DNA from 4 places in the Paenibacillus spongiae genome. Region 1 is predicted to be linked to each of the others. Evidence: riboswitches for the same ligand, from Rfam matches in the RefSeq annotation. Region 1 holds a riboswitch; each other region holds the start of a gene.
What was found. A riboswitch is a leader RNA that binds a small molecule or an ion and turns the genes downstream of it on or off. The one in region 1 is predicted to bind cyclic di-AMP.
Positions count from the first base shown of each region.

Region 2: it holds a riboswitch for cyclic di-AMP, as region 1 does, so the genes downstream of both, L1F29_RS00140 (resuscitation-promoting factor) here and L1F29_RS04695 (C40 family peptidase) in region 1, are expected to answer to the same signal.
Region 3: it holds a riboswitch for cyclic di-AMP, as region 1 does, so the genes downstream of both, L1F29_RS07720 (3D domain-containing protein) here and L1F29_RS04695 (C40 family peptidase) in region 1, are expected to answer to the same signal.
Region 4: it holds a riboswitch for cyclic di-AMP, as region 1 does, so the genes downstream of both, L1F29_RS17100 (C40 family peptidase) here and L1F29_RS04695 (C40 family peptidase) in region 1, are expected to answer to the same signal.

Region 1 covers NZ_CP091430.1:1,078,647-1,086,138, forward strand. Annotated here, with positions in the region: gene ligD (non-homologous end-joining DNA ligase) at 1-696, opposite strand, end outside; gene L1F29_RS04690 (ATP-dependent DNA ligase) at 775-1,713, opposite strand; cyclic di-AMP (ydaO/yuaA leader) riboswitch at 1,942-2,076, shown strand; gene L1F29_RS04695 (C40 family peptidase) at 2,078-2,551, shown strand; gene L1F29_RS04700 (BlaI/MecI/CopY family transcriptional regulator) at 2,831-3,253, shown strand; gene L1F29_RS04705 (M56 family metallopeptidase) at 3,232-4,098, shown strand; gene L1F29_RS04710 (cytochrome c biogenesis CcdA family protein) at 4,256-4,969, shown strand; gene L1F29_RS04715 (urease accessory protein UreH domain-containing protein) at 4,983-5,726, shown strand; gene L1F29_RS04720 (TraX family protein) at 5,751-6,383, shown strand; gene L1F29_RS04725 (multicopper oxidase family protein) at 6,436-7,492, opposite strand, start outside.
Region 2 covers NZ_CP091430.1:23,205-30,696, reverse strand. Annotated here, with positions in the region: gene rsmA (16S rRNA (adenine(1518)-N(6)/adenine(1519)-N(6))-dimethyltransferase RsmA) at 1-277, opposite strand, end outside; gene rnmV (ribonuclease M5) at 274-843, opposite strand; gene L1F29_RS00140 (resuscitation-promoting factor) at 957-2,105, opposite strand; cyclic di-AMP (ydaO/yuaA leader) riboswitch at 2,331-2,537, opposite strand; gene L1F29_RS00135 (TatD family hydrolase) at 2,722-3,489, opposite strand; gene L1F29_RS00130 (HD domain-containing protein) at 3,510-4,820, opposite strand; gene L1F29_RS00125 (AbrB/MazE/SpoVT family DNA-binding domain-containing protein) at 5,153-5,407, shown strand; gene rsmI (16S rRNA (cytidine(1402)-2'-O)-methyltransferase) at 5,534-6,439, opposite strand; gene L1F29_RS00115 (tRNA1(Val) (adenine(37)-N6)-methyltransferase) at 6,446-7,213, opposite strand; gene L1F29_RS00110 (initiation-control protein YabA) at 7,359-7,492, opposite strand, start outside.
Region 3 covers NZ_CP091430.1:1,683,358-1,690,849, forward strand. Annotated here, with positions in the region: gene L1F29_RS07710 (TetR/AcrR family transcriptional regulator) at 1-376, shown strand, start outside; gene L1F29_RS07715 (mannose-1-phosphate guanylyltransferase) at 502-1,539, opposite strand; cyclic di-AMP (ydaO/yuaA leader) riboswitch at 1,700-1,964, shown strand; gene L1F29_RS07720 (3D domain-containing protein) at 2,052-2,708, shown strand; gene L1F29_RS07725 (polysaccharide deacetylase family protein) at 2,832-3,791, opposite strand; gene L1F29_RS07730 (alpha/beta fold hydrolase) at 3,981-4,943, shown strand; gene L1F29_RS07735 (SGNH/GDSL hydrolase family protein) at 4,968-5,627, shown strand; gene L1F29_RS07740 (acrylyl-CoA reductase family protein) at 5,712-6,710, opposite strand; gene L1F29_RS07745 (zinc-binding alcohol dehydrogenase family protein) at 6,718-7,492, opposite strand, start outside.
Region 4 covers NZ_CP091430.1:3,732,654-3,740,145, forward strand. Annotated here, with positions in the region: gene L1F29_RS17085 (glycoside hydrolase family 32 protein) at 1-1,031, shown strand, start outside; gene L1F29_RS17090 (zinc dependent phospholipase C family protein) at 1,198-1,851, opposite strand; gene L1F29_RS17095 (DUF3105 domain-containing protein) at 2,073-2,639, opposite strand; cyclic di-AMP (ydaO/yuaA leader) riboswitch at 2,896-3,029, shown strand; gene L1F29_RS17100 (C40 family peptidase) at 3,031-3,504, shown strand; gene L1F29_RS17105 (D-alanyl-D-alanine carboxypeptidase family protein) at 3,844-5,064, shown strand; gene L1F29_RS17110 (BlaI/MecI/CopY family transcriptional regulator) at 5,234-5,656, shown strand; gene L1F29_RS17115 (M56 family metallopeptidase) at 5,653-6,501, shown strand; gene L1F29_RS17120 (TlpA family protein disulfide reductase) at 6,594-7,124, shown strand; gene L1F29_RS17125 (prolipoprotein diacylglyceryl transferase family protein) at 7,124-7,492, shown strand, end outside.

The DNA of each region.
Region 1 (7,492 bases):
GACGATCGTTTTTCCCTGATAGTGCTGCAAATAGTCGATGTAGATCAAGTCCCCGCGGTTTTTCTTCAGTCTCTCGATCGTGAATAGCCCCGGATGCTTATCCGACAAGTATTTGCCCACGAACTCGCCGATCCGCCGCAGCTCATCGAAGGTCAGGTCGGGAATGAGCGGCACGATCACTTGGACGCCGGTGGCTCCCGACGTCTTGGGAACGGATTGAATGCCCAGCGAGTGCAGCAGATCGCCCACCAGCGACGCCGCTTCCATAATACGAGGTTCTTCCTCGAGGGAAGGATCCAGATCCAGCACCCATTCGGTTGGATGGGCGGGATCGCTTATCCGGTCGAACGAAGCATGAAACTCCAACGAGGCGAGATTGCCCAGCCATAATAGCGTCGGCAGTGAATCCGGCTTTACATAGGAAATATTGTCATGCTCCGAAACGTGAACAAAATCCGGTGCGGGCTGCGGACAGTTCTTCTGATAGAACGATTTGCCGTGCACGCCGTCCGGAAACCGGATCGTAGTCAAATAACGGTCCTGGCAGTGCTTCATCAGCCAAGGGGAAAGCGCGGTCAGCTGCTGCAGGAAGATGGCTTTCGTAATGCCCATTTCGGGCCAGAGAAGCTTGTTCGGGTTGCTGATGACCAGTTCCTGTCCTTCAACGACGATGGTGCCCTTCACGCTCCGGCTCATGGCAGATCCTCCTTCGGCAGCCGCATTACCTTCTCCCGATTCTGGCTGGCCGGCAATGACGGGGAAGGGGGAAGTGAATTAACTAAACGTGCATTCTTGTGGGGGAACATCCAAGAAAGCTTGAATCGTCGGCTGTCGCAGCGTTTTATTGGAAGTCCATTCCATATAGTTTATTTTGACCGTCAGCCGCGGTTCTATCCATATAGCGTCTTTGTAACGTTCCGGCTTGTTTGCGAAAGGCATGGAACGAACCGTCATTGTCGTTATCAGCTGCGTCAATGTCCGCCAGTCATTCATCGTTAATTTTCCTGAACCGGCATGCCCGATGTACCAGAAGCGTCCTGCGTCATCATACAGGCCCAATAGCAACGCATTAACAATGCCATCCCGTAAGGTTACGCCGCCGACAACCGCGATTAGATCCTGAACATTTTTTTTCTTCATCCAGCGCTTGTCTTTGCCGTCGATGGAATAGGTGCTGTTCAGATCCTTGATCACAATGCCTTCAAGCCTATGCTGCTCTGCAACCCGGTATAGACCGGCAATGTCGCTATAGCTTGGAACGACCTGCACCTGCACATTCGGACGAATAATGCTGCTCAGCAGCGTTTGGCGGTCCCGAAGCTTCTTGTCCTTAACCCATACGCCGTTAAGATAAATCAAATCAAAGATCATGTATGTAATGGGAACAGTACCTTTCTGCTCTTGAATCCGCTGCGCGCTTCTTAAGCTGTCCCGTTTCATGACCTCATGAAAGGAAGGGCTGCCATTCTCGAAAGCGATCACTTCACCGTCAAGAATGAAAGAGTCTGCGCTGCAATAGGACTCGGCCTGCAGCAATTCGGGATACTGCAATGTTCGTTCATTCAGCCTTCGGTTAAATAGCTTCGTACGTTCGCCGTCAAAATAACTTAATATTCGGACGCCATCCCATTTAATTTGGGCCGTCCATTGATCTCCCTTGGGAAATTCACTTGCAGCAACAGGTTCAAAAGGAATGATAGGTTCCAGCTTCATCATTGCATTCTCCTAATGAAGGACTTCTTACAAGTGTAGACAAGGAAAGCTGTTAAAATACCGGACAAGCTGACGAAAAGCCGGCTTCAACATGCTGCGCATTCATGAAACTAAACTATTCGGTTCGGGCCTGCAGAAGACCAATATGGAGAAAATGATAAGATTCTAATTTTTGAGAGGAAGGAAAATGATGAGAAAAAAAGAATAATACTACACGATGTAATATAAAAAGGAGCTTTGCCGAATTTTCTGTGTGAAAAGCGGGGGAACCACTTTGGTGAATTAATTCCAGCTATCCAAGGAATTATAGGGAACCTTCAACCGAGCCATCAGCTAACCTCGTAGGCATCGAAGGGAGAACAAGTTGAAGAAGACGATTATAGCGATAGTAGGGGCGCTGGCCGTATTCACATCGGGCGCCGGCAGTGTATATGCAGATCAGCCGAAGCTGACCGCATCCGTCAATGAAGTCGTAGGTACGCCATACAAATGGGGAGGTACGACGACGGACGGCTTCGATTGCTCGGGCTTCATCCTGCACATTTTCAAACAGTTCGATGTGAAGCTTCCGAGAACGTCGAAGACCCAGGCGAATACCGGAGAAAAGGTGGAGAAGGACGATCTCCGTCCCGGCGATCTCGTTTTCTTCAATACGGATGGCAAAGGAATCTCGCATGCGGGCATCTACGTCGGAGACGGGAATTTTGCCCATTCTTCCAGCAGCAAAGGGGTGCGCATAAGCGGGCTGTCGGATTCCTATTATAAGAAAAGATATGTCACGGCCCGCCGTGTCGTATCGGAACAAGTCTATAAAAGCATGATGAATAGTATCCATTAAACTGCAGGTCGGGATAGGTTTGGATCCGCAACAAAGACGGACGCTGGTGCAGCAGCGTCCGGAATAAGAAACGCGGCTGGACAGGTTGAGGGCTGTCCAGCCGCGTTTCATGCATGTTAAAGGCTCAGGCGGGCAACTTCGTGCTCAGCCCCATCCTGTCTCATGGAATTTCACATGTATATTGACGTAAGATACGGACAACAACTACAATTCGTTGTATACATGCGAGCGAAGATACTCAATCTGTGACATATCGAAGCAGGAATAGGGGGGCTGAAAGTGAAGGTTCAGCGGATGAAACTAAGTGAAGAAGGCTTGAACCGTTTCTTCGGGTCGCTTGAAGCCCAAATTATGGAGATCGTATGGGGCCGCGGAGAGGTCACGATCAAGGAAGTCCAGGCATCGCTTGATGAAGAGCTTTCCTTCAATACGGTAATGACGGTATTGAATCGCCTTTCCGATAAAGGACATTTGAAGAAAACGATAACCGGCAAAGGAAGAAATAGATTGAGCTCCTTCCAGCCGGTCCAGAGCAAGGAAGAGTTTATTCAAGAGCAGACACGTGCCGTTACGGAGGGGCTTGTTCACGAGTACGGACCGATCGTTCTGAATCATCTATTCAACGCTGTCGAGCAGGCGGACCCCAAACTGATGGATTTATTGGAGGCCCGACTAGAAGAGTGGAAGCGTGGCAAATCATGAGATTCCAGAAGCATCGCCTCGTATTTGTGAGCATGATGGCCATCAGCGCGTTTGTCTGGCTTCAGATGGCGATCTATCTTCTCCATGAGGTGTTTGGACTCCGGCCCAAATGGAATCTATTGCAATACTGCGTCGCCGCGGTAAGCGAACAGACGGTGCTGAATCAAATCGTGCTAATCGGATTGAATGGCATCATGGCCTACAGCATAGGAATGATCATATGGTTCATCGGTCAGCAGGCTGTCATGGAGAGAAGATGGCTGGCAAGGATGAAGATGAATCGCCATAACCGCTTGTCCAAGCAGTTGAACCGGAAGTACCGCTCGCTCGGCTATGAAATCACGGTAATCCGCCATGATTCCATGCTGGCGCTGACCTTTGGGTTTATCCGGCCGAGAATCCTAGTATCGACCGCGCTGCTCTCCAATTTTACGGAACGTGAAATGGATGCCATTGTACTCCACGAGGTCAGTCATTGCCGCAATTACGATCCTCTCCGGTTGTTATTGGTGAAGATGATGAAGGACAGCTTGCCGTTCATTCCGGTCTTACATCGCATGTCGCATTATATCGAGGTATGGGTAGAGCTGGAGGCGGACCGTTACGCGATTGAACAGATGAAATCGCCGATCGATCTGGCGAACGTGCTGCTGCGGTACTCTCGATTTAGCCAAAGAAGCCTCGTCGGCGTCGGGTTCGCCGATGAAGCGATCAATTACCGCCTGCAGCAGCTGATCGAGCCCAAAAGTAAAATCCGCGTCCCGATCTTGAATATCATTCCGTTATCGATATCCTCGCTCATGATCTTTATCATTAGCAATATTTTTGTAAGCGGCTGCGCATAGCCGCTTTCTTCGCGGTCATTACACTACTTAGTGTAGTTAAATGGCAGGCTGATCTCTCATGCTGAAGGCGGAGCTTCCTGATTACAAAACGGACGGTTTCGGAGGGACTATCGTATCCCAGCCTGTTCCTGCTACTATGAAATAAAGGAGATATCTCATGAATGCTGCTGATCTAACGCTGTGGATCGTATTCGGCGCCGGATTTCTTTCGTTCATTTCGCCTTGCTGTCTGCCGCTCTATCCTTCGTTCCTGTCTTATATTACAGGCGTATCGGTCGAGGATTTGAAGGAAAGCGGCGGCATGGTTCAGAAGCAAGCTTTATTGCATACGGTTTTCTTCATTATCGGGTTTTCCATCATCTTCTTTGCGTTGGGATTATCGGCCAGTCTGGTCGGGGGTCTCTTCTCGGAGAACCAGGACTTAATACGGCAGCTTGGCGGTATTATGGTCGCCGTGTTCGGAATGGTCATGATGGGCATCATTACGCCGAAGCTATTCATGAAAAATATCCGTTTCGAATGGAAACGCAGACCGGTAGGCTATCTGGGATCCGTTCTGGTCGGAATCACCTACGCGGCTGGGTGGACGCCATGCGTCGGGCCTATATTGGCTGCAGTGTTGGCTCTGGGAGTAAGCAATCCGAGCCAAGCGATGATCTATACCGCATCATACACGATCGGTTTTGCCATTCCGTTCTTCATCATGGCCTTCTTCATTGGAAAGATGAAATGGATGCTCAACTATTCGAACCGCATGATGAAGATCGGGGGAGCGTTAATGATCTTGACCGGAGTCTTGCTCTATACCGATAAAATGACGGACATTACGATCTTCTTCATTCAGATTTACGGCGGGTTTACAGGATTCTAGGAGGGGGACGGTTATGTACGCATTCTTAAGCGAGCTCAGCTCCTACTTAAGCGAGCCTTTCCTGGGTGCGACGGAATCCAATATTGCGTTTGTCGCCGCTCTGTTTCTCGGATTTGTCGGAGCGGTAGCTCCCTGTCAAATCTCAGCGAACGCTGCGGCTATCACGTATTTCGGCAATCGTTACGTCCAATTCAAACAATCTTGGCCCGAAATCGCAATGTATCTTCTAGGGAAAATCGTATTGTTCAGCTTGTTCGGCGTTTTGTTCTGGTTATTCGGACAGCAGCTGTCACGGGATTTCATTCCGCTATTTGCATTTGCAAGAAAGCTGCTGGGACCGTTACTTGTGATCATCGGATTATTTTTGCTCGGGTGGCTGCGCCTGCCTTTTCAGCTTGGTGCCCGTGTGACGGGCGCCCTGCATAATGCCGCCGGCCGAGCGGGAGGCAAAGTCGGCGCTTTTGTGATGGGATTTGCCTTCTCGATCGGCTTCTGTCCGACCATGTTCCTGTTGTTCTTCGGTTCGCTAATGCCCTTGGCCATGCAGTCTTCATACGGCAGCGTACTTCCTTCCATATTTGCAATCGGGACGGCAATGCCTTTCTTGTTGTTGGCTGGATTTGCCGCCGGTCTGACGCTGGATCGGATTATAGTGAAGAGAGTGAAGCAGTGGGGGATCCGGATTCAGAAGCTTGCGGGTGCGGCACTTCTGCTGCTCGGCATCAGTGACACGGTTACCTATTGGACCCTATATTGATATTGAGGCGGGAGGGCGGTCGCGATGCTGCATCTGATTGCGCTGGCGACGATGGCTATCGATCATATAGGCATCGTGTTTTTCGGCGATTACGCCATATTCCGGATTATTGGCCGAATCGCATTTCCGCTGTATTGCTGGTTTCTCGTACAAGGTTATCTGCTGACGAAAAATGTAAAAAGGTATTTGCTCCGGCTGTTGGGGCTCGCTTGCCTCTCGCAAATTCCTTATATGCTTGCGCTGCAGCAATGGGAATTAAACGTTATTTTTACGCTGATCATCTCTCTTATATGCTTATATGTACTGGATCTCAGGATAGAGAGTATCTATAAAACGCTTCTTATCATCGGCGCCGCACTCTTCCTGATGGGTGTCCCGATCGATTACGGTCTCTACGGGCTGATGCTGGTGCTCGGATTCCGATACTTGAAGGGGTTTCAAATCATTATCGGCCATACAATTATTAATGTATCTTTCTTATTTGAATATGGCCTGGGATCCAGCATTCAGCTCTACAGCATTCTGGGGACGCTGCTCATCTACATTAGCCAATCCTTCAAAGGGATGAATATGAATCGGGTGCTCAGGTGGATTTACCGCGGGTTTTATCCTGCACATCTGGCATTGATTTATATCCTTCAGGCATGGATGGACTAGACATGAGAAGGGGAACGGAGCATGCTCCGTTCCCCCTCAGCCGTTATAAGGCTTATTCCGGTTTATTGCCGGCCTTCGGATCCGCTACGAAATCGGTTTTGAAATCCGTATATTCCAGCTTCGTCACCATGCCGGCCGAAGCATGATGAAGATCGTGGCAGTGGAACATCCAATTGCCTTCGTTATCCGCTTGGAAGGCGATCACATATTCTTCGCCGGGCTTCAGATTGATCGTATCCTTGATGACCGGCGAGCCTTCCAGCGGCTTGCCGTCTTTGCTCAACACTTGAAAGAAGTGTCCGTGTAGATGCATCGGATGATCGTCGGTCTTGGAATTATTGATGAGGCGGACCTTGACGGTATCGCCTTTCTTGACGTTGAGCTTATCGGTATTCGGAAATGTCTTTCCGTTGATCGTATAGACCGTGCTGCCGCTCTCCTTCTTCGTATTCAAATCCATCGTATATTCCATCGTATACTTCTGATCTAGCGTAAACGCGCTCTTGCCCGATTGACCGTACTTGCTGAGATCTACCGCCGTCAGCTTGGCTCTCTCATTCGGTTTGTCGGAGCCGGCGTCCGCCCCTTCGTAAGCGATGACGGCCTTCATGCCTTTGACGGCTTCCGAATCGCCATGCTCCTCGATCAGCCATTGGCCGGGATTGTTCGCTTCAAACTCAATATCGTACCTTTCCCCCGGCGCGATCGTCACAATGTTGTCTTCCAGAATGCCGGGCTGATTCAAAGGCTGGCCGTCGGATGCCGTAATCTTAAACTTGTGCCCGTGCAGGTGAATGCGATGGGACATGAAACCGGCATTGACGAGACGAAGCCGCACCTTGTCTCCTTCCTTCACAGCCAGCTGTTCGACAAGGGAGCCGGATTTGCCGTTGATCGTATACAGGTCGTACATACTCATATCATGTTCCATTTCCATTCCCGCGGACTTCGAATCATTGGTGCTGGCGCCGGCCGCGCTGTCGTCTCCGCCCATATCCATCTGGCTATGGTCCATTTCGGACATATCGGACATATCGGACTTTTCCATCTGGCTATGGTCCATTTCGGACATATTGGACATATCCATATCCATATCCGCCATGCTCATC
Region 2 (7,492 bases), 1.1 Mb from region 1:
CCGCGAAGACATCCTGCAGAATCGGAATGAGCCGCTGATCGATTTCTACGGCGGTTACGCGTCCTGCAGTCTCCGAGAGCCGCTGCGTAAGCGCCCCGATGCCCGGACCGATCTCCAGTGCGCCCTTCGTCTTGTCCAGCTCCGCGGCATCTACAATATTTCGCAATATATTTTGATCGATCAAGAAATTTTGTCCCAGACTCTTCTTAAACGAAAAGCCGTATTTCGCAATAATATCCCGTGTTCGTTTCGGTGTCGCTACGTCTGCCTGCGTCATGATTCGCTTCCCCCGTTCTCCTGCTCCATACGCGCTAACGCCTGCTCGAATTCTTCACGCGTTATCCGGAACATGGTGCAGCGCTTATAGAACTGTTTCCCGTTCGCATAACCGATCCCGAGTAAGTTGCCCATTCTGAGCCTGCGCTCCGACGCTTGGGCATTTACCAGCAGTCCGGCCTTCATCAAGTCATCCCACGTAATCTCCGGCGCCGTATCCGCTTGTTCCTCTGCGACTTCCGTCCGTACATTCGCAAGCGCCCGTCTTATTGCTTCAGGCGATGCATTCTCTACCCCGATATCGCCCTTATAGAGCGCTTCTTCCTGCGGAAGAAACGCATGCTTGCAGCCTGGAACCCGCTGCGCGACAATTTTACGGATTCGTTCGCCTGCATGATCCGGATCCGTAAAGATAATAACCCCTCTGCGCTGCTGGGCAAGCGCCACTCTTCGGAGCACGTCTTCACCGACCGCAGAACCGCCTGTCTCGATCGTCTCCGCTTCAAGCGCCCGCTTAATGGCAACCGTATCGTCCTTGCCCTCTACGACGATGATTTCCTTGATCATGCCGTTCCTTCATCCCCTCTAGACAAACATACAAAAAGAAGAGGCGTCGCCTCTCCTTTATGATGGCATATTTCCTTTTGAAATACGATAATAATTAATCACAGCCGCTAATATCAGATCGATTCCGGTTTCTTCGGCCCCAGTACGTATACCGTATAGCCCTTCTTCCGACCGAAGCGATCCGCATATTTCTCGCTGTCGAAATAAACGTCGATCTTATTGCCTTTGATCGCGCCGCCTGTATCTTCCGCACGGCGGAAACCGATACCTTCGATATACACCCACCAGCCGATCGGAATGACCTTCGGATCGACGGCAATGGTACGTCCTTCCTTGACGCGTGCGCCGGAAGCCGTAATGCCGTACTGTGGATGCCCTTTACTCTTACCGGTAGACTCGACGCCTGCCGAATAAGCCGTTAACGTTACATTCTTTAAGACTTTCTTGGGCTTAAACGTGACGCCCTTCTTCGTCATTGTCGCCACAGACGGCGCCTTCGCGGACAACACCGTAACCTTCGGCTCTTCTTTCTTCGTTCCGACTGCCACGACTTGATTGATGGCCGTCGCTTGCGTCATCTTCGATACAAGCGTATGCGACACCATTTTCCCGTCCGCAAACACCTTCTCATAACGCTTCACAACGGTACCTTCTTTGCCCACCTGCATTAACTTTTGTTTGCCTTGCGGCAAATTCGGGTCTTCCTTCTTGACGACCGTGAACGGCACCGTGTAGGAATTCTGTGAGAGGTGCTTATCGATCCTCACGACCGTAACGGACATGTTCGGCTGGACCGCCGTATCCATGGCAGGAAGTACCTTATCTTGATTGCGAACCGATATATTAGCTTGATCGATCGCTTCCCTAACTGTTTTTTCTGTCGTGTACAACGTTCTTACCTTGCCGTCAGCCTTCACTTGGAGCGGTACCGCATGATCAATAACAATACGGTCGCCGTCCTTTACGCCTCCATTCAGAGGCATGGACACTTTATCGTTCGGTCCAATCGTGATGGCTTGTTCATCCAGTAGGCGTTGAAGGACCCATTGCTTGGTTGAAACAATGTTTTCCTGTCCGTTAACTACTACGGATACGCGCTTGTCAGCCGTCCCGTACAACAACACCAGAAACATGAAAGTCATAGCGATTGAGATCATAGCGCTTAGAATAATTAAACGCAAGTTCTCATGCTTCCATCGCAATGCGAAAGACATGCTGGATGATCGTTTCCCATGGGTGTCCTTAAGCTGGAGTTGGCCCACTTCATCGGTCCTCCTTACATAGCCCCGCCGTCGAATTATGCATGATTAAATTTGACGCGACTAGTTAGATTTAGCGTGCACACACGCTCTTCCTCATGCCCACCTCCATGTATACACCCTATGTCGTCAGTTTACGCATTATTCAAAAATAAAAAGAAGCCGACGACAGAGGATCTGTTTCGTGGCTTCCCCAAAATACAGGTAGCATGGAATGGATGCACGAGGTTGATCTCTCTATTTGCGCTTACGAGGTTAGCTGTCGGGTTCGGGCAAGAGAGTCGCCCTATTCGCACTTCGGCACTTTACAAAACTAAAGTACCGCTGCATAAATTCACCCCAAGAAGAATTCAACAGGCACACGCCAAAAATTCGATTCAGCGTACGCTCTTGGTTCCCCCGCTCTCCATACTGGAGATTAAGCGATATTGGAAAAGGAATACAATGTTTCAAAAGCTCTGAGATGAATGATACCGTCTTTTGCTCCAAATTGTAAAGAAGCGATTAATGACGATTTTAACGAATTTTAAGGATAAACTCGCGAAAAACTGGCGATTTCTTGATTGAAAATTAGTTTTTTCGTGGGATTGGTCCCAAATCCTTGCTCTCAGAGCTCTTTTCACCCAATGTTAAAACATCTTAATGCATTCTCAGTCGTGATTTTGGAAATTTGTTCCAAAGATTTGCCTGTTATTTCCGCTGCAGCCTCGGCAACCAGCCGCACGTAAGCCGATTCATTTCGCTTTCCGCGATATGGATGCGGAGCCAAATATGGGGAGTCCGTTTCGATGAGAAGACGGTCCAGCGGCACCCGGGCGAGCACCTCTTTCGGGACACGCGCATTCTGGAATGTGACCGGTCCTCCGAACGAAATATAGAAGTTCATGTCCAGGCATTGCTTGGCCGTTTCCCAGCTGCCGGAGTAACAGTGCATCACGCCGCCAACCTCTTGTGCCCGCTCTTCTTTCAGGATACGGACGACATCCTCATGAGCGTCGCGGTTATGAATGACGATCGGCAGCTTCTTCTGCTTGGCCAGCTCGATCTGCTGCCGGAATACCCGCTGCTGGATATCCTTCGGCGACGTATCCCAGTGATAATCGAGGCCTATTTCCCCGATCGCCACAACCTTCGGATGATCGCAGAGCGAGGCGATCCAATCCAAATCCCCAGGAAGCATCTCGATGCTGTCCACGGGATGCCACCCGACAACGGCGTAAATAAAATCATAACGTTCCGCTAATTCCATCGTAGTCGGAATCGTTTCGCGGTTGAACCCGATATTGATTAATTTTTCGATTCCGGCAGCCCGCGCCCTTTCGATGACTTCTGCGCGGTCAGCGTCGAATTTATAGGAATCCAAGTGGGTGTGAGTGTCGATTAACATCAATGAAGACAAACCCCTTTCTACAAGTAAAAGCCAAATACATCACGCACGGCTTGCGAGAAATACGCCGCCTTCTCACGCACTTTCTCCATCGGGAAATAGAGGTGATATTTCCCGCGGTGAAGGCCGGTAATGGATCGAATTATATCGGATTTTGCCGATATCTCTGACAAACGCTCCTCCTGGTCGAGAAGCAAAATCGGCGGTTTTTCGTCTTTCTCCGATACGGCTGCTCCCGGCTGATAAACATCGTATGGCAAATCCAGCGGGAAGTCGATTTCAAGGTGATATTCCGGGTGGAGCCCGGCAGAATGAAATTCGTCGCGTATTTGCCGCCACAACGTTTCATTCGCTTCATCCATGGTGACATACTTATATAGTTTACGGTTTAAGAACCGCTGACACAAGTCGGACAGAACCGGATCCGCTTCCTTCTGCCATTGGACGAATGCCGTCTGGACAAGCGCTTCATCAAGCGATAAATACCCTTCCACATCTATTGTGCCCTGAAGCAAATGTTCAAGCGGATCAATCATCCAAGCGAAGCTGTAGCTGCTCCCATAGAGCTCTTTGGCTCTGCGGAAAATTTGCCTGAGAATAATTTCCGAGCTGCGGGTAACCGGGTGAAAATAAACCTGCCAATACATCTGGTAACGGGACATCAAGTAATCTTCAACGGCATGCATGCCGCTCTCCTTGACGACGATTTGATCCTGGTGGGGACGAAGCACACGGAGAATGCGCTCCAGATCGAATGTGCCATAATTGACCCCTGTAAAATAAGCGTCGCGCAGGAGATAATCCATGCGGTCGGCGTCCATCTGACTCGAGACCAGACTCATGACGATGGGACGCTCATAGGTCTTGCAAATAACGGCTGAAACCTGCTCCGGAAAGGACGGATCGACCCTTCGGAGCACGTCGTTGATTTCCGTTTCTTCTAATAATATACGACATGTCCATTCCTCGTGATGGGTTTCGAATACCTCCTCGATGGAATGCGAGAACGGACCGTGTCCGACATCATGAAGGAGAGCCGCGCATAGGGAAACCAACTTCTCGTTTCTAGGCCAATCGGAGTACCCGCCGCGCTCGAACTGCGAGATGATTTTCCGTGTAATTTCATATACGCCAAGCGAATGGGAGAACCGGCTGTGCTCGGCGCCATGGAACGTCAGATAGGAGGTGCCCAGCTGGCGTATGCGCCGAAGTCGTTGGAATTCTCTGGTATTAATAAGGTTCCATACCGTTTCGTCTTGAACGTAGATATACTTGTGAACCGGATCCTTAAACACTTTCTCTTCTGCCAGCGGACGCATCTTCGCATACATGGGTGATCCCTCCCTACTCTAGTAACCCGTTATTACAACATAATACCAATAGGGGTTTTAACCCTTAACAAGAAGCTTTAGACAAATTTTCGACACAATTTTAGATTTAATGTCGAACAATGTCGTAATTTTATTTCCAAAATGAATTCTGATGTTGTACGATAAGTATAGCTTAATAACCTTATCTCTATAGCGATTTTAGCAAATAAGAGCCTACTCCGGTCCAATTCGGTATTGACTATTTTGGTAAACGTTGGTACTATAGAGAAAAGAAATGATAGAATTTTGTCGAATTATGACGAATTACTTTTTGAGAGGGGACACGATAGATTATGATGAAATCGACAGGAATTGTTCGGAAAGTTGATGAGCTTGGACGTGTTGTTATCCCAATTGAGCTGCGCCGTACGCTCGGTATTGGCGAGAAGGACGCGCTTGAGATATATGTAGATGGTGAACGGATCATGTTGAAGAAATACGAGCCTGCTTGTATCTTCTGCGGCAATGCAGAGAACGTTACATATTTCAAAGGAAAAATCGTTTGCAACGTTTGTTTGACCGAATTACCAACTCCCGTCACAAAATAAGAGACAAATTCGGAATTATGAGTTATAATAGAATTAATCAACTTGTTAATTCTAACCTTTTTTATACTCCTTACTGCCTTCCTGAGCCAAGAACCCCTCAGGAAGGCCCTTTTTTTTGTCCGCCTCCTACTTTCGCATTAGTTCATTATATACATCGCGCTTAGGCAGTCCTAGATCTTGAGCCGCTTTTTTGATCGCCTCTCTCCGATCGCCGGTTTGCTCCTCGTAACGGCTAACATGCTCCGACAGCTCCAGTCCCTTCCACCAGGGCCGATCCTCCTCCTCTTGCCCCTCTCCGGTTACGGTTCCATCATACCCGGCGATAACTAAACAATATTCACCCATGGCCGGGTTCTCTTCTAACCATTGTAAGCATTCTGTAATTGTTCCTCTGACTGCTTCCTCATGCCGTTTGGTCAGCTCGCGGACCATGGCGATCGGACGGTCACCCCAATTCTCATGCATAGCCGCTAATGTCTTTCCCACCCGATGTGGTGATTCATAACAAATAAGGGTACCTTCCTGCTTCCGCAGCTGCTGCAGCCATTGCGCTAACGGCTTACGGTCGCGCGGCGGGAATCCGACAAAGGAGAAACGGTCGGTCGGTTGGCCCGATATGATCAACGCCGACAATGCCGCATTCGCGCCGGGTATCGGAACGACGCTAATATGATGCTCCACCGCGGATGCAACCAGGTCCGCCCCAGGATCGGATATAGCCGGGAGCCCCGCATCGCTCACCAGCGCGATCGATTGCCCTTCCATCAGCAAGCGGATCAGCTCTATACCGCTAGCCTGCTTGTTATGTTCATGATAGCTGACAAGACGTGTCGCAATTTCATAATGGGTCAGCAGCTTGCGGGTTTGGCGCGTATCCTCGGCAGCGATGATATCGACTTCCTTCAGCGTGCGTATCGCGCGGAAGGTCATATCCTCCAAATTGCCGATCGGCGTTCCAACCAGGTACAACGTCCCGCTTCGTTCCGCCGCTGCGCTCTCACTGCCTCGACTAAAGCTTCTTTGCACATTCATGACGATTTACATTCCCTCGCTTAAGGACGCTTGTCCCCCATAATAAATGTCCATGATTTCTTTGTTGTATTGTTTCTCTTCACTATATACGATGAGCGGAGCGAGCAGCTTGACGTCAGGCTTCGCATCTCGGACCGATTCAATCAGCACCATATTCGCCTCCGCCTCGACACGCGGATGAACGAATCGGACCCGCTTCGGCTCAAGCTTATACCGGCGCATCAGCTCTACGATCTCGACAAAACGGGAAGGCCGGTGCACCATCGATACTCGGCCTCCGGTACGGATAAGCTTTGCGCATGCCGCCACAATCTCCTCCAGGGAACCGTTTATTTCATGCCGTGCCATGGCGTAATGCTCATTCACATTCTTATCTCCGCTATTTGCCGGCAGATAAGGCGGATTCACCGTTATCGCATCGTATTTTCCATACCCGCTCTGTTTGTGATAATCCCGCAGATCGGCTTCATAAATCCGGATTCGCTCTTGCAGGCCATTCATCGCAACACTCCTCCGCGCCATATCCGCCAGCCTCGGCTGAATTTCTACGGCATCGATCATGGCTTGCGACCGCGTTGTAAGCAGCAAGGGGACGACGCCGTTGCCTGTACAGAGATCGAGAATTGTTCCACGCATCGGGACCCCTGCGAACCGGGCAAGCAATACCGCATCCATCGAGAAGCTGAACACTTCCCTGCTCTGAATAATAGATAGCTGATGCGTCAGCAAGTCATCCAATCGTTCTCCAGGTTGAAGATCACTTTCTTTATACACGCTCTTGTATACCCCCGCTTTCCCCGTTTCAAACCCTGCTTATGAGAACCTTACTATTCTATAGTTTAAAAGATAAAGCCGTCCTTATTCAAGGACGGCCTCGGTACTTCCGAATCATCGTTGTCGCTTTCGGCTGACAACACCCCTATTTATTAAGAAAGGACAGGCAGAACAGACAGTCGCCTTCCGTACGCAAATGTCCGTAATAGACATTACAGATATGAAATCCTTCGTGATATAGGCGGGCCAGGTTGTCATAGCCTTCTCCGACAGCAGTCT
Region 3 (7,492 bases), 600 kb from region 1:
GAATGTCTTGACGGGGATTTGCAAGGAATACGTTACGTTCTGCTTGACCAATGGAAGCTTCTACACGGTGCTGTTCGCAGGTTCCGTGCGTGTCGACGAGGAAGATCCGGAGCTTGCGGTCAACCGTATCCGCAACCAGCTGTTCGGCCATCTGGACAGGGCTCTTCATCTTGCGCTTGCGGACCGCACCCAAGATAATGGACCGGAGGCTATGATCAATCGCACGCGGGCACTGTTCTTCATGGTTCAGGGCTATGTGTCCACGTATACCGATCATGTAGAGCCAATAGAGGCTATAATGGAGCGGACACTTCCTTATCTGGATCAAGGAATTCGAACGCTGGTAGAGGGAATGATCGCACAAATCCACAATTGAGCAGTTGAACAATAACGGCCGTTGAAGCCCTTCACGCTTCACGGCCTTACGTTGTTCATGAAACGTACAGCCAGCCCAATGCCTGCTGCTAACGGGCGATAGATCCCTCGTGTCTTCAGAAGATGTTACTCGCCCCGGATATGCGTCAGCCATGTCTTGAGCTTGGCTTCCTCCGCCTTCGGACAGACCAACAAACCATGCGGCGTAGAGACGATGATCAAATCATGGACGCCGACGATCAGCGCCTGCCGGTCTGCAAATACGGTATTGCCGGTAGCGTTCGGAAGCACAATGGGCTCCTCGCCATGCCGGATGTTCCCGCTTGAATCCGGGGTTAGGTGGCGTTCGAGCGCAGCCCATGAGCCGATATCGTCCCATCCGCAGCGAACCGGGATGCAGTAAATAGATTGGGCCTGCTCCATAACCGCGTAGTCGATGGAAAGCGCGGGCATCTGCGCATATGCAGCTGCCGCATCGTGCGGATGCGATCTCAGTATGTTCCACAACTGGGGCTGATAACGCTGCAGGCTGCTGGCAATGGTGGAGGGGCGCCATACGAATATGCCGCTATTCCAATATATTCCAGACTCGCGAATCAATTCCGCGGCACGGCCGGCATCCGGCTTCTCAAGAAATTGAACGACGCGGAGTACGCCTTGAGGCATATTCTTTGCCATATCGCTGGACTTATCGAGCGTTCGTAAGTAACCGAAGCCGGTTTCGGGCCGATCCGGTTCGATGCCGAGTGTTACAATCGCATCATCTAGGCAGGCTGCGGCTGCGGCCTGTTCGATAGCCGCCAGGAATGCCCGTTCATCGGAAACATATTGATCCGAGGGGACAAAGACAAGGGGCGAATCGTCGCCCTGATCCAGAAATCTTAATGCGGCAAGAGCCATACATGCTGCAGTATCCTTTTGTTCGGGTTCGATAATGTATTGATTCGGCGGCATGTCGGGGAGCTGCCGGGCGAGCAGAGGCAGGTAACGGTCGGGTACGGCTGCGTACAAGCGGCTTCCTGGCACCAGCTTGAGGAAGCGGGCGGCTGTTTCTTGAATTAAGGTCCGGTCCGAATGGAAAGGCAGAAATTGCTTCGGCATGGATGCGGTGCTCCGCGGCCAGAACCGAGTCCCTCTACCGCCGGCCATGATGACGATATTCACGCTATGAAACACCTCCGGCATAGCTAAAAAAACAGTAGAAGCCCTTAAATATACAGTCAATGTATTCGGAGCTGATCATGCTTCGGAACGGCTTATGTACTTGCATCTGCAGCGATTGGACGAATTTACCGGTAGGATTGCGCGGGAGATATATGGTATTCTCTTACGCGAGCCGAAACTTATCGTACGGGGGACTTTTGGAAACAGCGGTATACGGTTTCCTGACGGCCGTTAATTGTGGAAATTCTCCATGCTTATCAGCCGAAAACTTGTATGAATGCTGCCGTTCTTTTGCGTTCTATCGACGCTTATTGGCAGCAGGAATGCTAGGGGTGAATCGCGAATGCGGCATATACGCGGACGCGAAGGGTTGACTCCTCGACCCGAATCCGACAACTAACCTCGTAGGCCACATGCTTGAACGGATAATAGACTTACATCCGTTCGCGATGACGGAGACGAGCGTCGTGAATGACGGCGCGGATCCGTAAACCGAAGGAGGACGACACGCTTTGAAGAATTGGAATTGGAAGAAAGGCACGGCAGCGGCTGTGCTTGGCTTGACCCTATTTGCCCATGCAGGCGCCGCCAATGCGGCTACGAATCACAAGGCGGCGGACGGCGACACGTTCTGGAAGCTGTCCAAACGTTATGGCGTTACGGTCGATTCGCTCATGAAGGCGAATCCGAAGGTAAATGCGCAGAACATTTATGAAGGCTTGAACATTATCGTTCCAAGCGGCAGCACCATGAAAGCAGCGGCTGCAGCACCTGCGGCAGCGCCCGCCAGCACGATGAAGGCGTCATCCGACAGCGAGCAGCTCAACCTTGGCGGACGGATATTCAATTACACGGATGCCTTCCAGGTAAAAGCGAGCGCATACACATCCGCAGCTTCGGAGAACGGCGGCTGGGGAGCAGTGGACTACTTCGGAAATCCGCTTAAGCTCGGTACGATTGCAGTAGATCCCAAGCGGATTCCGCTAGGCAGCAAGGTTTATGTGACAGGTTACGATTATGACGGCCTGCCGGTAGGCGGCATGATTATGACAGCTACCGACATGGGCGGGGCAATCAAAGGAAACCGGATCGACATCTATGTTCCGCATTCGCAGCAGCAGGCGAGAACGTTCGGCTTCCAATATGTCGATGTCTTTGTTTTGGAATAGCCGTTCATACTCATCCTTCATACATGAAATACGGGCTTCACTCACACATAAAAACGGCGTTCATCCTTGATTCAAGGTGAACGCCGTTTGCTGTATATCACGGTTTTTCCGTTGATGCAGGGGTTATGATGATCGGGCGACAGGACGGTTCAGGAGCTCGGGCAGGGTGACGATTTGATACCCTTTGCTGCGAAGCAGACGGATGAGGCGGGGGAGGGCGTTAATCGTACCCGATAAATCTTGTCCGCCTCCGCCGCCGGCATGCTGCAGGATGATCGATCCGGGCTTCAGCGTTCGTTTAATGTTAATAATAATGCTGCTGCTGTCCAGGCTCTTCCAATCCTCCGAGTCGACATTCCAGTTTACGATAACGAATCCGTTCCGCTTCGCCCATTCAATCTGCTTCGGCAATATTTCGCCATAGGGCGGCCGGATGAGCTTCGGGCTGTAGCCGGCAAGCGGTCGTAGGACGGCATCGGTACGCAAGACCTGCTGCTGGAATTTCTGCATCGATATCTGGGTGAAAACCGGATGATTGTAGGAATGGTTTCCGATCAAATGGCCTTCTCTCCGCATCCGCCGGACGACAGAAGGATGGGCGCGGGCTCTTGAGCCGACCACGAAGAAAGTGGCCCGCACTTTATATTTGGCCAGCACATCGAGAACCTGCGGGGTGTATTTCACATCCGGTACATCGTCGAAGGTAAGCGCGACCTTCCTGACTTTGCGCGGTCCGCCCAAATAGAAGGCGCTCGGGTACATTTTCTGCAGCTGTGCCCAGGATACGGCATGCTGCGCCTGCTTGCTGCGTTTATGCCCTTTTCGGCTGCGGCGCCGATCTGTCTCCGCCGCGCTCTTCTGCTCTGCGTATGTCCCCGCCTGCTTGCTGATGGCTCCCGGAGATGTATTCGGCTTGCTATCTTCGGCGCGTTGGTCCAATTCGTCCGTGACAGAGGGCAGACAAGCTGCCGCGGGCTTTTCCTTCATGGCCGAAATCGTGGGCCGGAAGGTATCGGTATCGAGCACAAGTGTGACGATCGACAGGACTAGCGTCCATTTTCTTATACGGCTTGCTGCTAACATGGCCGGCTATCCCCCTGCTTGCGCGATTTCTATGTACAAACGTCTACTCATTGTCCCACGCACCACTTCCAATCATGCATCTTTCGCCCATCTTGAGGCTGCACAGCTTTTGGGAATTTAACATCTTTACATGGGAGGAAAATGGCCTTAACATGGGGGATGAATCGATTTATCGGAAGGAGCATGAGCATGCCTATTATCGATATGCCGCTTGCGCAATTGCAAGCGTATACGGGAACCAATCCGCGACCTGCCGATTTCGATGACTACTGGGAGCGCGCTCTTGCCGAGATGCGGGGCACAGATCCGCAGATCGAGCTTGTGCCCAGCGCATTTCAGACACCTGCAGCGGAATGCTTCGATCTTTACTTCACCGGTGTGCGCGGTGCCCGCATTCATGTCAAGTATGCGCGTCCTCGCGGAACCCGGGAGCGGCATCCGGCGGTCGTCCAATTTCACGGCTATACGGGCAGCGCGGGGGATTGGAGCGAGCGGCTGGCGTACATATCTCTTGGATTCTCTGTGTTTGCAATGGATTGCCGCGGTCAGGGAGGCCGTTCCGAGGATAGCGGCGGAGTGAAAGGCAATACGCATAACGGGCATATTATCCGCGGCTTGGACGACGAGGAACCGGATAACCTTCTATTCCGTCATATCTTTCTCGATACGGCGCAGCTGGCTGCGATCGCGATGAACATGCAGGAGGTGGATGAGAACCGCGTTTACGCGACAGGCGGCTCACAAGGGGGAGCGCTTACAATCGCGTGCGCGTCTCTGGAGCCCCGCATCCGCAAGGCAGCTGCGTTATATCCGTTCCTGAGCGATTACCGCCGCGTATGGGAGATGGATCTGGCGCGCGATGCTTATGCGGAGCTGCGCACGTACTTCCGCTTCTTCGATCCGCAGCATGAGCGGGAGAATGAAATTTTTACAAGGCTCGGCTATATCGATATTCAGCATCTTGCCGGCCGGATCAAAGGCGACGTCGTGATGGGCGTTGGACTGATGGATACGGTCTGTCCGCCATCGACGCAATTTGCCGCTTACAACAAGATCATGTCGGGGAAGCGTCTGGAAATCTACCCGGATTTCGGACATGAAGGCCTGCCTGGCATGAGCGATAAAATCATCCAATTCTTCTTACAAGAGTAGTTATTAAAGGGAGGCAAACTCATGCTGCAAATTGGCAAGAACGACAAGCTGGTCATGATCGGCGATTCCATTACGGACTGCGAGCGGGCGAGACCGGTAGGCGAGGGCCTGTGGGGCGCGATTGGCAAAGGCTATGTATCCATTGTGGAGGGAATGCTGACGGCAGTCCATCCGGAGCGCAGCATCCGCGTTGTTAATATGGGCAGCAGCGGGAATACCGTCAAGGACTTGAAGAACCGCTGGCAGACCGATGTCCTGGATTTGAAGCCGGACTGGCTGTCGGTCATGATCGGGACCAATGATGTGTGGAGACAATTTGATCACCCTCTCCAGACCGAGATCCACGTGAAGCTGGAGGAATATGAGCAGACGCTGGAAGAGCTTGTCGTCCGCACCAAGCCGCTGCTGAAAGGTCTTGTTCTCATGACCCCATTCTATATCGAGCCCAATGCAGCCGATCCGATGCGCGCGGCTATGGATCAATACGGCAATGCAGTGAGAACGATCGCCGCCAGGCACGGGGCATTGTTCGTCGATACGCAAGCGGCGTTCAACCGTCTGCTTGAGCACGTGTATCCCGCGACAGTAGCCTGGGACCGCGTGCATCCGAACGGAACGGGGCATATGCTGCTGGCAAGATCGTTCCTGCATGCGGTTGGCTTCGACTACAACGTAGCCCTATAATATAAGAAGAAGCGTCTGCCGAGTGGCGGACGCTTCTTCTTATATGAGGGGACGCTTCTTACTTATACCCGATGAGTTCTGCCCCTAATCCAGCTTTACAATCGTTCTTCCCGTGTGACGGCCGGACAGAATAGCCTGGAGTATGTCCGGCACATCCGCAAGCGCAATAACGCTGCTGATGGTTGACAACAGTCCGTCCGGCTTCAGCTCCGCAGCCATTCGGTCCCAGAGCTGCCGTCTTAGAGGCTCCGGACAATAGACGGAGTCGATGCCCAGCAGATTAACGCCCCGCAGGATGAACGGATAGACGGTGGCGGGAAGCTGGGCACCTCCGGTTAGTCCGCTGACCGCAACGGATCCTCCATATTGAAGGGCGCTCAGGATATAGGCAAGCGATGGGCCGCCGACCGGATCGATTGCGGCAGCCCATCGCTGCTTGTTGAGCGGCGGCGGGTTGTCCGGGTTAAGCTCTGAACGGTTCACAATGGAAGCCGCGCCTAGCTCGCGCAAGTAGGAGCGGCTGTTCTCCTTCCCTGTCGATGCTGCGATATCATACCCGCCCCGGGCGAGCATCGCGACGGCCAAGCTGCCGACGCCGCCGGTCGCGCCCGTGACAAGCACGGTTCCTTGCGAAGGCGCAAGACCATTGGCTTCCAGACGGTGGATGGATAGCGCGGCCGTGAAGCCCGCCGTTCCAAGCGCCATCGCCTCCTGCAGCGTTAACCCTTGCGGTCGCGGAACGATCCAGTCGCCCGGCACCCGGGCCAGCTCGCTGAATCCGCCATGATGAGCGACCCCAAGCCCGTAACCGGTGACGATAACTTCATCGCCGGGCCCATAGCGTTCATCGCGCGATTCGGTGACAACGCCCGCCAAATCGATCCCGGGGATGATCGGATAGTTTTTCACGATGCGGCTATCCGGAGAAACCGCCAATGCATCTTTATAATTGAGGCTTGAATAAAGAACCCGTATCGTAACATCGCCGGAAGGCAGGTCCTCAAGGTTCATCTCCCGTATCTTGGCGTCGATGGATCCATCTTCGGATCGGTGAGCGACTAGCGAACGAAATACAGCTGTCATCTTCGTATCACCAGCCTTCGATTACGAGCTTGCCGATCATGCCGCCTTCTTCAAGCTTGGCATGTGCAAGACGAAGGTTGCCCGCATGTATGGGGGACAAGCGCTCGGTTAAGGTCGTATGTATAGTGCCGTCGTCGATAAGCCCGGAGATCCGGTTAAGCAGGTGATGCTGCTGGACCATATCCGGTGTTTCGTACATCGACCTTGTGAACATAAATTCCCAAACGAACGCCGCACTTTTATTCTTCAGCATACTGATCCGGACAAGCTCCTTCGTCTCGACGATGGAACAAATAACGCCCTGCGGCGCAATAATCTCAGCCATATCCGCCCAATACCGGTCCGTATCGTTCAAACAGAGGATATAGTTGACATGCGGATAGCCGAGCGCGTTCAATTGAGGGGCTAGAGGCTCATGATGGTCAATAACGTGAGCCGCGCCGTGACGTTTGGCCCATGCAGTGGATTCCGGCCTGGAAGCCGTGCCGATAACCGTTAATTCGGCATGATTGGCCAGCTGAGTCGCGATAGAACCGACGCCGCCTGCCGCACCGATGATAAGAATGGTCTTGTTGCGGTTGACCTCCTGCTGGCCGGAGATGCCAAGCCGGTCGTACAAGGCTTCCCATGCGGTAATGCCGGTTAACGGGAGGGCAGCCGCTTCCGCGAAATCCAGCGTCCGGGGCTTGATTCCCACGATCCGTTCGTCCACCAATTGATACTCGCTGTTGCTGCCGGAGCGGGCTATGCTGCCGGAATAGTACACCTCGTCTCCGGGCTTG
Region 4 (7,492 bases), 2.7 Mb from region 1:
TGTACGAAAAAGACGATTGGAGGGACCCGTTTGTATTCTGGAACGAAGAGGCCGAAGAGTATTGGATGCTATTGGCTGCTCGATTGAAAGAGGGACCCTCCAGAAGACGGGGCTGCACGGCGCTGTGTGCATCGAAGGATCTCAAGCATTGGGAAGTTCGCGAACCATTCTGGGCTCCTCATTTATATTTCACTCATGAGTGCCCGGATCTGTTCCGCATAGGGGACTGGTGGTACCTCGTATTTTCAACTTTCAGCGATAAATGGGTTACCCACTACAGGATGAGTAAATCGCTTAATGGACCGTGGATAGCGCCTGCCGATGATGCTTTTGACGGAAGAGCGTACTACGCGGCCAAGACGTTCAGCGATGGCAGCAGGCGTTATGTTTTCGGATGGAATCCAACGAAGACGGAAGAGAAAGATGAAGGTCAATGGCAATGGGGAGGAAATTTGGTCGTTCATGAATTAATTCAGCATATAGACGGTACGCTGCAGGTGAAAATACCTGAACAACTCGATAAAGTCTTTAAACAGGAATTGCCTGTCCAACTTGCGCCGGGAATTGGCAAATGGGATATTGCTGGGAATACATTAAAGAGTGCTGCATTGGATTCTTTCTCATGTGCAATGACGGATGAACTTCCATCCTGCTGTAAACTTACTGCCACCGTTACCTTCGCGGAAAACACACGGAGCTGTGGGATGATGCTAAGGTTCAGTGAGGACTTGGAGAACGGTTACTATATTCGACTGGAACCGGATCGCAATCGAATCGTCTTCGATTGTTGGCCGAGAAGAGGGGACATGCCTCATATTGTTGAACTTGAGCGCCCCATCACGCTCATCCCGGATACACCTTATGAACTAAAAGTCATTATTGAAGATTCGATTTGCGAAATATACCTGGATGATCAAGTTGCATTGAGTACTAGGATGTATAATCATCAGCGTGGAAAATGGGGCGTTTTTGTTACGGATGGAGAAGCTCAATTTAGTCATGTAAAGTTATTGAGCGCACAAAGCGACTGACTCCATAAATATCAGCCAAGTTGTTTACGTTAATGGTTCAGACGGACCCAAGGCTGCCGATCCATGTCGGCAGCCTAATCTTCGTTGAATAATGAACTATCTTTCTTCGATCGTGAAGATTTTACTTCTCTATATCCCTTCGTAACTTGTCACGGCACTCTCCAACCTAAGGATGGGCGACTGACCATTCACGAGCAGAAGGCATCCGGTACAGGATGGCCGCCTGTTTCATATTCAGTAACCCCATGTCAACTGATGTCTCTATATAACCAACAATCTGATCAAACGTAAAAACATTAAGCTTTTCATTAATAACTTCCTTATCGTAATTCATATCGCCTAATACATATGGGATGAAGTTTTCAACATCTTCGGACGTAACTTCTTGCAAATTAAAGAATGTAGGTAGATAACTGAGCGTTTTTCTCAATTCATCTGTCATACAATAGTATTCTAATAATTTTCCATTCAGTAATCGGAAATCATTATGGTATAAATGATATAATTCATGATTAGCTTCCATTCTGTTTTTCAACCAAGAAAGATTAAAACCTTTCAGCCAGATATCATCAGCGATCAAATGTGTAAAGTATCCTAGTATATATTGACTTTCTACTTGCGAACGATATTTATGTAAAAATCCTTTATAATCAATGCTTCTTGAATAATCTTGTAATGCACCTTTAAAGAAATGCGATGAGTCTTTAGTCGATACGGCATCTGGAGCAATGCTTCCAAGTAAAAATAGTGTTCTATCTTCTATCGACAGACACTCTGCAATTCGATTGGCTATAATCAAGTGCATGATTCTTGAACCCATAATTCCCCTCACCCTTCAATAATTTCCTTAAAGTATCCTGACCGTTAGGTTAATCCGTTCCTTGTGTTATTCGAGATTAAGCAGATAATCCCTCCATAGATCATGGATCTAATAGTAACGATAGCACTAATACAGCAGAAGGATCCGACGCGGCGGATCCTTCTCACGTCACACTCATCGATTGAGCAAATGGGCAGCATTCCTGAGAAATACGAGTGCTTTCAATGATGATTTTTTCCTCTATATGCTTGAATAAACTTGGTTATGGAGTCTTTTTCGACAGTTTCAAGCCGGTCAATGCGTCCCCATCCTGTTAATGTGATCTTATTTTTCATTTCCGGATATGGATTTACAATCACGCCTTCCTTATAATGCTCTGCAATCGATTCCAATTCGGCAATAGAGGAGGAGTCCAATTGGTTATTGTAATAGATGACAATATCGCCATCTTCAAGGTTATGCACGAGCAGCTCCTTGGGTAACGGATCTTTATGGACTCCCCAAGGTGCAGTGGAAGCAACATGCTGGCCACTGGTAGGCGGATCGGAATTGTACGGTTTATGCGGTGAAGTCACATCGGGAATATGAGATTGATCGGACATAATGGTTACTTTCTCTCCTGGTGACGGTGGACGGAATGCAAAGGCGATAATGATAAGGGTTAAGAGCACGAATAGGCCTCCAAACAAGCCTACCCTTTTTATCATTTTTTTACGTTTCGCCTGTTCCCGGCGCATTTCAGCTCGGGCTTGTTTGGATTGCTGTTTGTTAGATTTGGTTTGGTTCAATAGCTTCGCATGCTCCTTTCCATTAAAATTACGATACGTAGTTCTTTTTATGAAATCGTATCATCTACGGATATAACAGCACAAGAGATTTTTCGGTTTGCTGTTCAGAACTAGCAATAAGATGAACGATATATAACCAAAGAGGGGCGGATATATGCTGTCCTTCTGGTATCCTTAATAAAATGAAAGGATTCTAATTTTTGCAAGGGAGGAGATCGACGAGAAAGAAAGAATTATACTACCTTGTGTAGTTTAAAAACAAACTTTGCCGAATTTTCTGTGAGAAAAACGGGGGAACCACGTTGGGTGAATTAATTCCAATGGTAAGGAATTATAGGGAACCTTCTACCGAACCTTCAGCTAACCTCGTAGGCACCGAAGGGAGAACATTTTGAAGAAAACAGTTATATCAATAGTAGGGGCGCTAGCCGTATTCACATCGGGCGCCGGAAGTGTATTTGCAGATCAGCCGCAGCTGACCGCATCCGTCAATGAGGTCGTGGGTACACCATACAAATGGGGCGGTACGACTACAGATGGATTCGATTGTTCGGGTTTTATCCTGCATATATTCAAAACATTCGACGTTAAGCTTCCGAGAACGTCTAAGACACAAGCGAATGCCGGAGAATATGTGGACAAGGATAAGCTCCGTCCCGGCGATCTTGTTTTCTTTAATACGGATGGGAAAGGAATCTCGCATGCCGGTATATACGTCGGAAACGGGAAGTTCGCACATTCTTCCAGTAGTAAAGGGGTCCGAATAAGCGCCTTATCGGAATCCTATTACGAGAAAAGATATGTTACTGCCCGTCGTGTTGTGTCCGAAGAGGTCTATGATAGTATGACGACTGAAAAGCACTAGACGGTTCGTATTGTTAAAGGATAAGCCCGCGAATATCGCGGGCTTATCCTTTCAACCGGCTGCGCACTAATTATTCCTTCTCATTATTATTCATATCCATTTGTTCATGGTTCATGTTATTCATCTTATTCGAATTGTTATTCTTGTCATCGGATTCTGTGTTGCATCCGCTTGTCAGTAAAACAATGAGTAATAGTGTGCCACAAATAGCAAAGCGTTGAAAGATTTTCATATTTTGCTCACCTCCTATAATGGTGATTCAAAAAAATACTACGACAAGTAGTTGGATAAAGCAAGACAAATAAGTCTTCCTATTCAATCGATTGGAGGTCTATTACGATGCTCGGATCTAATAAAAAGCTGTCTTTCATTCCATACATGGTTTTGTTGTCTTTCTTTGCCGTGCATCCCATCTCAACAAAAGCCGAAGAAGGAATCTTGCAGCCCGATATTCATGCACAAGCCGCTGTATTGATCGATGCAAAGACGGGGAGTGTTTTGTTGAAAAAAAATGAAACCGATGTTTTGTATCCAGCAAGTATTACCAAGATTGTAACCGGTATTATCGCGTTAGAAACAGCAAAGCCATATGATCGGGTTACGGTTTCGAAGGAAGCCAGATATGAAGACGGAACAAGAGTTTATTTAAGTGAAGGGGAGCAGCAGAGCATGATTAATTTGATCTACGCTCTAATGATGAATTCAGGTAATGATGCTGCCACAGCTATAGCCGAGCATATAGATGGATCAAAAAAAGCCTTTGCTGAGCGAATGAATGCGTTTGTAAAAGAGAAAGCAGGCGCAACAAATACACAATTTCAAAATCCTCACGGCTTACATGATAAAGCGCATTATACAACTGCTCTGGATATGGCGAAAATCGCACAGTATGCCATGCAAAACGAAACATTCCGGAAAATCGTTGGGACAAAAACAAAGCCATGGGACGGAAACGAATGGGACTCCGATTTAGTCAATCATAATAAATTATTGTGGACTTATGAAGGCGCAACAGGAATCAAAAACGGATTTACGGATCAGTCACGCTTTACGCTTGTCGCATCTGCAAGAAGGGAGGATACGGAACTAATTGGCGTTTTATTGAAATCGGATTCGAAGGAGGCAACATTCTCGGATATGACTCATCTGTTCGATTATGGGTTTGAGAAATTTGAAACAAAACAAATCATCGATGCAAATCAAACCATGGTTTCTGAAGGTAAAGAGAATCCGCTCACATTTATTGCTAAGGAAGCGGCTTGGATTACCGTCAAAAAAACCGAACAACCAGAATTAAAAGTTGATTCAGATGGTAATCTGTGGGTGAGTAACGCAGCAGGGGGCCCTGAAAGAGCTGCTCGTTTAGTACCAGTCAAATTACCGCAAGTTGTAAACGATATCAGCGCTCCCCCTGTTAAACGACTTTTTGTCTGGCATTATTTGATTACATTCTTTTGGGCAGCCATGATCGGATTTTTAATCGTGATTGCCGCGGCTATCCGAAGAAAGAACAAGAGTGTGCAGACCCGAAACCAAGTAGATCTATTTCATGCACCTTGAAGATACCGGAGTAAACCATTACATCATTGATCCATTGGGTTATTGTCAATGAAATTTCATATAATTCATGTTGACGTGAGATATATTTAACAACTACAATCTGTAGTATAAATAAAGGGCATTAGCGGAAAATATAACGTGGTATGAGAGTTGGAAGGGATGGCTGGAAGTGAATGTACAGCGAATGAAACTAAGTGAAGAGGGTTTGAGAAGGTTTTTCGGTCCCCTTGAAGCCCAAATCATGGAGATCGTTTGGAGCCGCGGAGAGGTCATGATTAAGGAAGTTCAATCTTTACTCGGTGAAGAGCTATCATTTAACACCGTAATGACGGTATTAAATCGCCTTTCTGAGAAAGGACATCTGAAAAAAAACACAATTGGAAAAGGAAGAAACAGAATCAGTACCTTCCATCCGGTACAAAGCAAAGAAGAGTTTATCCAAGAGCAAACACGAATCGTAACGACGGAGCTTGTGCATGAGTATGGTGAAATCGTGTTAAATCATTTATTTGACGCCGTTCAACAGGCTGACCCTTCATTGAGGGAGTTGTTAGAGGCCCGAATAGATGAGTGGAAGCGAGACAAGCCATGAAACCTAGAAATTATCATATCGTGTTGTCGAGCATGATATTAATTAGTCTTTTTGTTTGGGGTCAAATGGCAATTTATTTACTTCATGAGCTATTTGGATTTGATCCTAAATGGGCCATATTGCAGTATTGTGTTGCAGCATTACAAGAACAATCCGTGTTACATCAGATAGTGCTTGTCCTTCTAAATGTAATGATAGCATACAGCTTCGGAATGATCTTGTGGCTGATTGGCAAACAGGCCATCCATGAGAGAAGATGGAACGTCAGATTACAGATGATTCGCCATAACCGATTGTCCAAACAATTCAATCATAAGTTTAAAAAGTGGGGGCATGAAATTATTGTAATCCGCCACGATTCAATAATTGCCTTGGCATTTGGTTCCCTTCGGCCGAGAATCGTGATTTCGACTGCTCTTCTCAACGAATTTACGGAACGGGAAATTGATGCTATACTGCTGCACGAGAGCGGTCATTGTCAAAATTACGATCCTCTTCGAATGCTAATGGTTAGGATCATGAAAGATAGCTTGCCCTTCATTCCCATCCTAAAACGATTGTCTCATTATATTGATGTTTGGGTTGAGCTGGAAGCTGACCATTATGCGGTTATGCATATGAAATCTCCGATTGATCTTGCAAGCGTACTATTAAAGTGCTCCCGATTAAGCCAGAGAACCGCGATCGGTATCGGATTCGCCGATAAGGCGATCAACTATCGCTTGCAGAGGCTAATTGAACCAAAGAAGAAAATCCGTGTACCCTTGCTCGATTTTATTCCGGTAACGATATCTTCGTTTATGATAGTAATTCTTAGCAGTATTGTAATTAGCGGCTGCACGTAAGCCGCTATCTTCTTGGATATTAGTACTACATGGTGTAGTGTTAATATTGCAACGATAATTGTGGGTTGGATGAACAGAGAGGGGGATTTCGCTTGCGAAAACAACTGCTGTTATTGATTGTTGTTACGGTATTAGTTATTTTAGCTATATTTCAACCGGAAGGAGGCAACAAAGAACAGACAGCAAGAATTGGCTATCAAGCACCGGGGTTCGAGCTGAAAGGACTTGATGGTTCGTTATATTCGCTTTCATCCCTCGGGGGCAAGCCCGTTCTCATCAACTTCTGGGCGTCCTGGTGCGGTCCATGTCGGGTTGAGGCGCCGGACTTAGTCCGTTTTTATAAGAAGTACAAAGATGAATTCGAAATCTACGCGGTTAATTTAACAGCTGATGATAGCCTTGAAGGAGCTATTTCATTTGCGGAAGAGTTTCAATTTAATTTTCCTGTGTTGTTGGACGAGAATGGGGCGGTTTCGAAGCTCTACAAGATCAAGTCTATTCCAACGTCTTATTTCGTTGATAGCAAAGGTGAAATTATTCATGTGACTACCGGTGTCGTGTCTCCAAAGACGCTAGAAAATTTGATTCAGCGCATGATAGAAGCTTCGAAGGGAGAGGCCTGATGGTAGATGTTTTGGAGTTAGGGCCGCTGATGATCCGTTGGACTTGGCTATACCTTATCACATCTGCTGTGATTGGCTTTTGGGTTATGAAGGTCGTACTTAAGCGCAAATCACCTGACAATTTGCCGATCATCGATGCTTTGTCATCAGGATTGATATTGGCTATCATTATTTGGAAAATTAGCCCTGCTTTTACGGAGCTGTCTTTACTAAATCAGCCTCTTTCTTTGATCATGTATCCAGGGACTCCTCTAGGCATCCAAATAGCGATCGCTGCGTTACTGTTGTACACGGCATATGCAATTTGGAGAAGTAAATTGGACTGGCAGGTAGCTATGGATACGTTGGCTGTAGGATGGTTAGCGGCT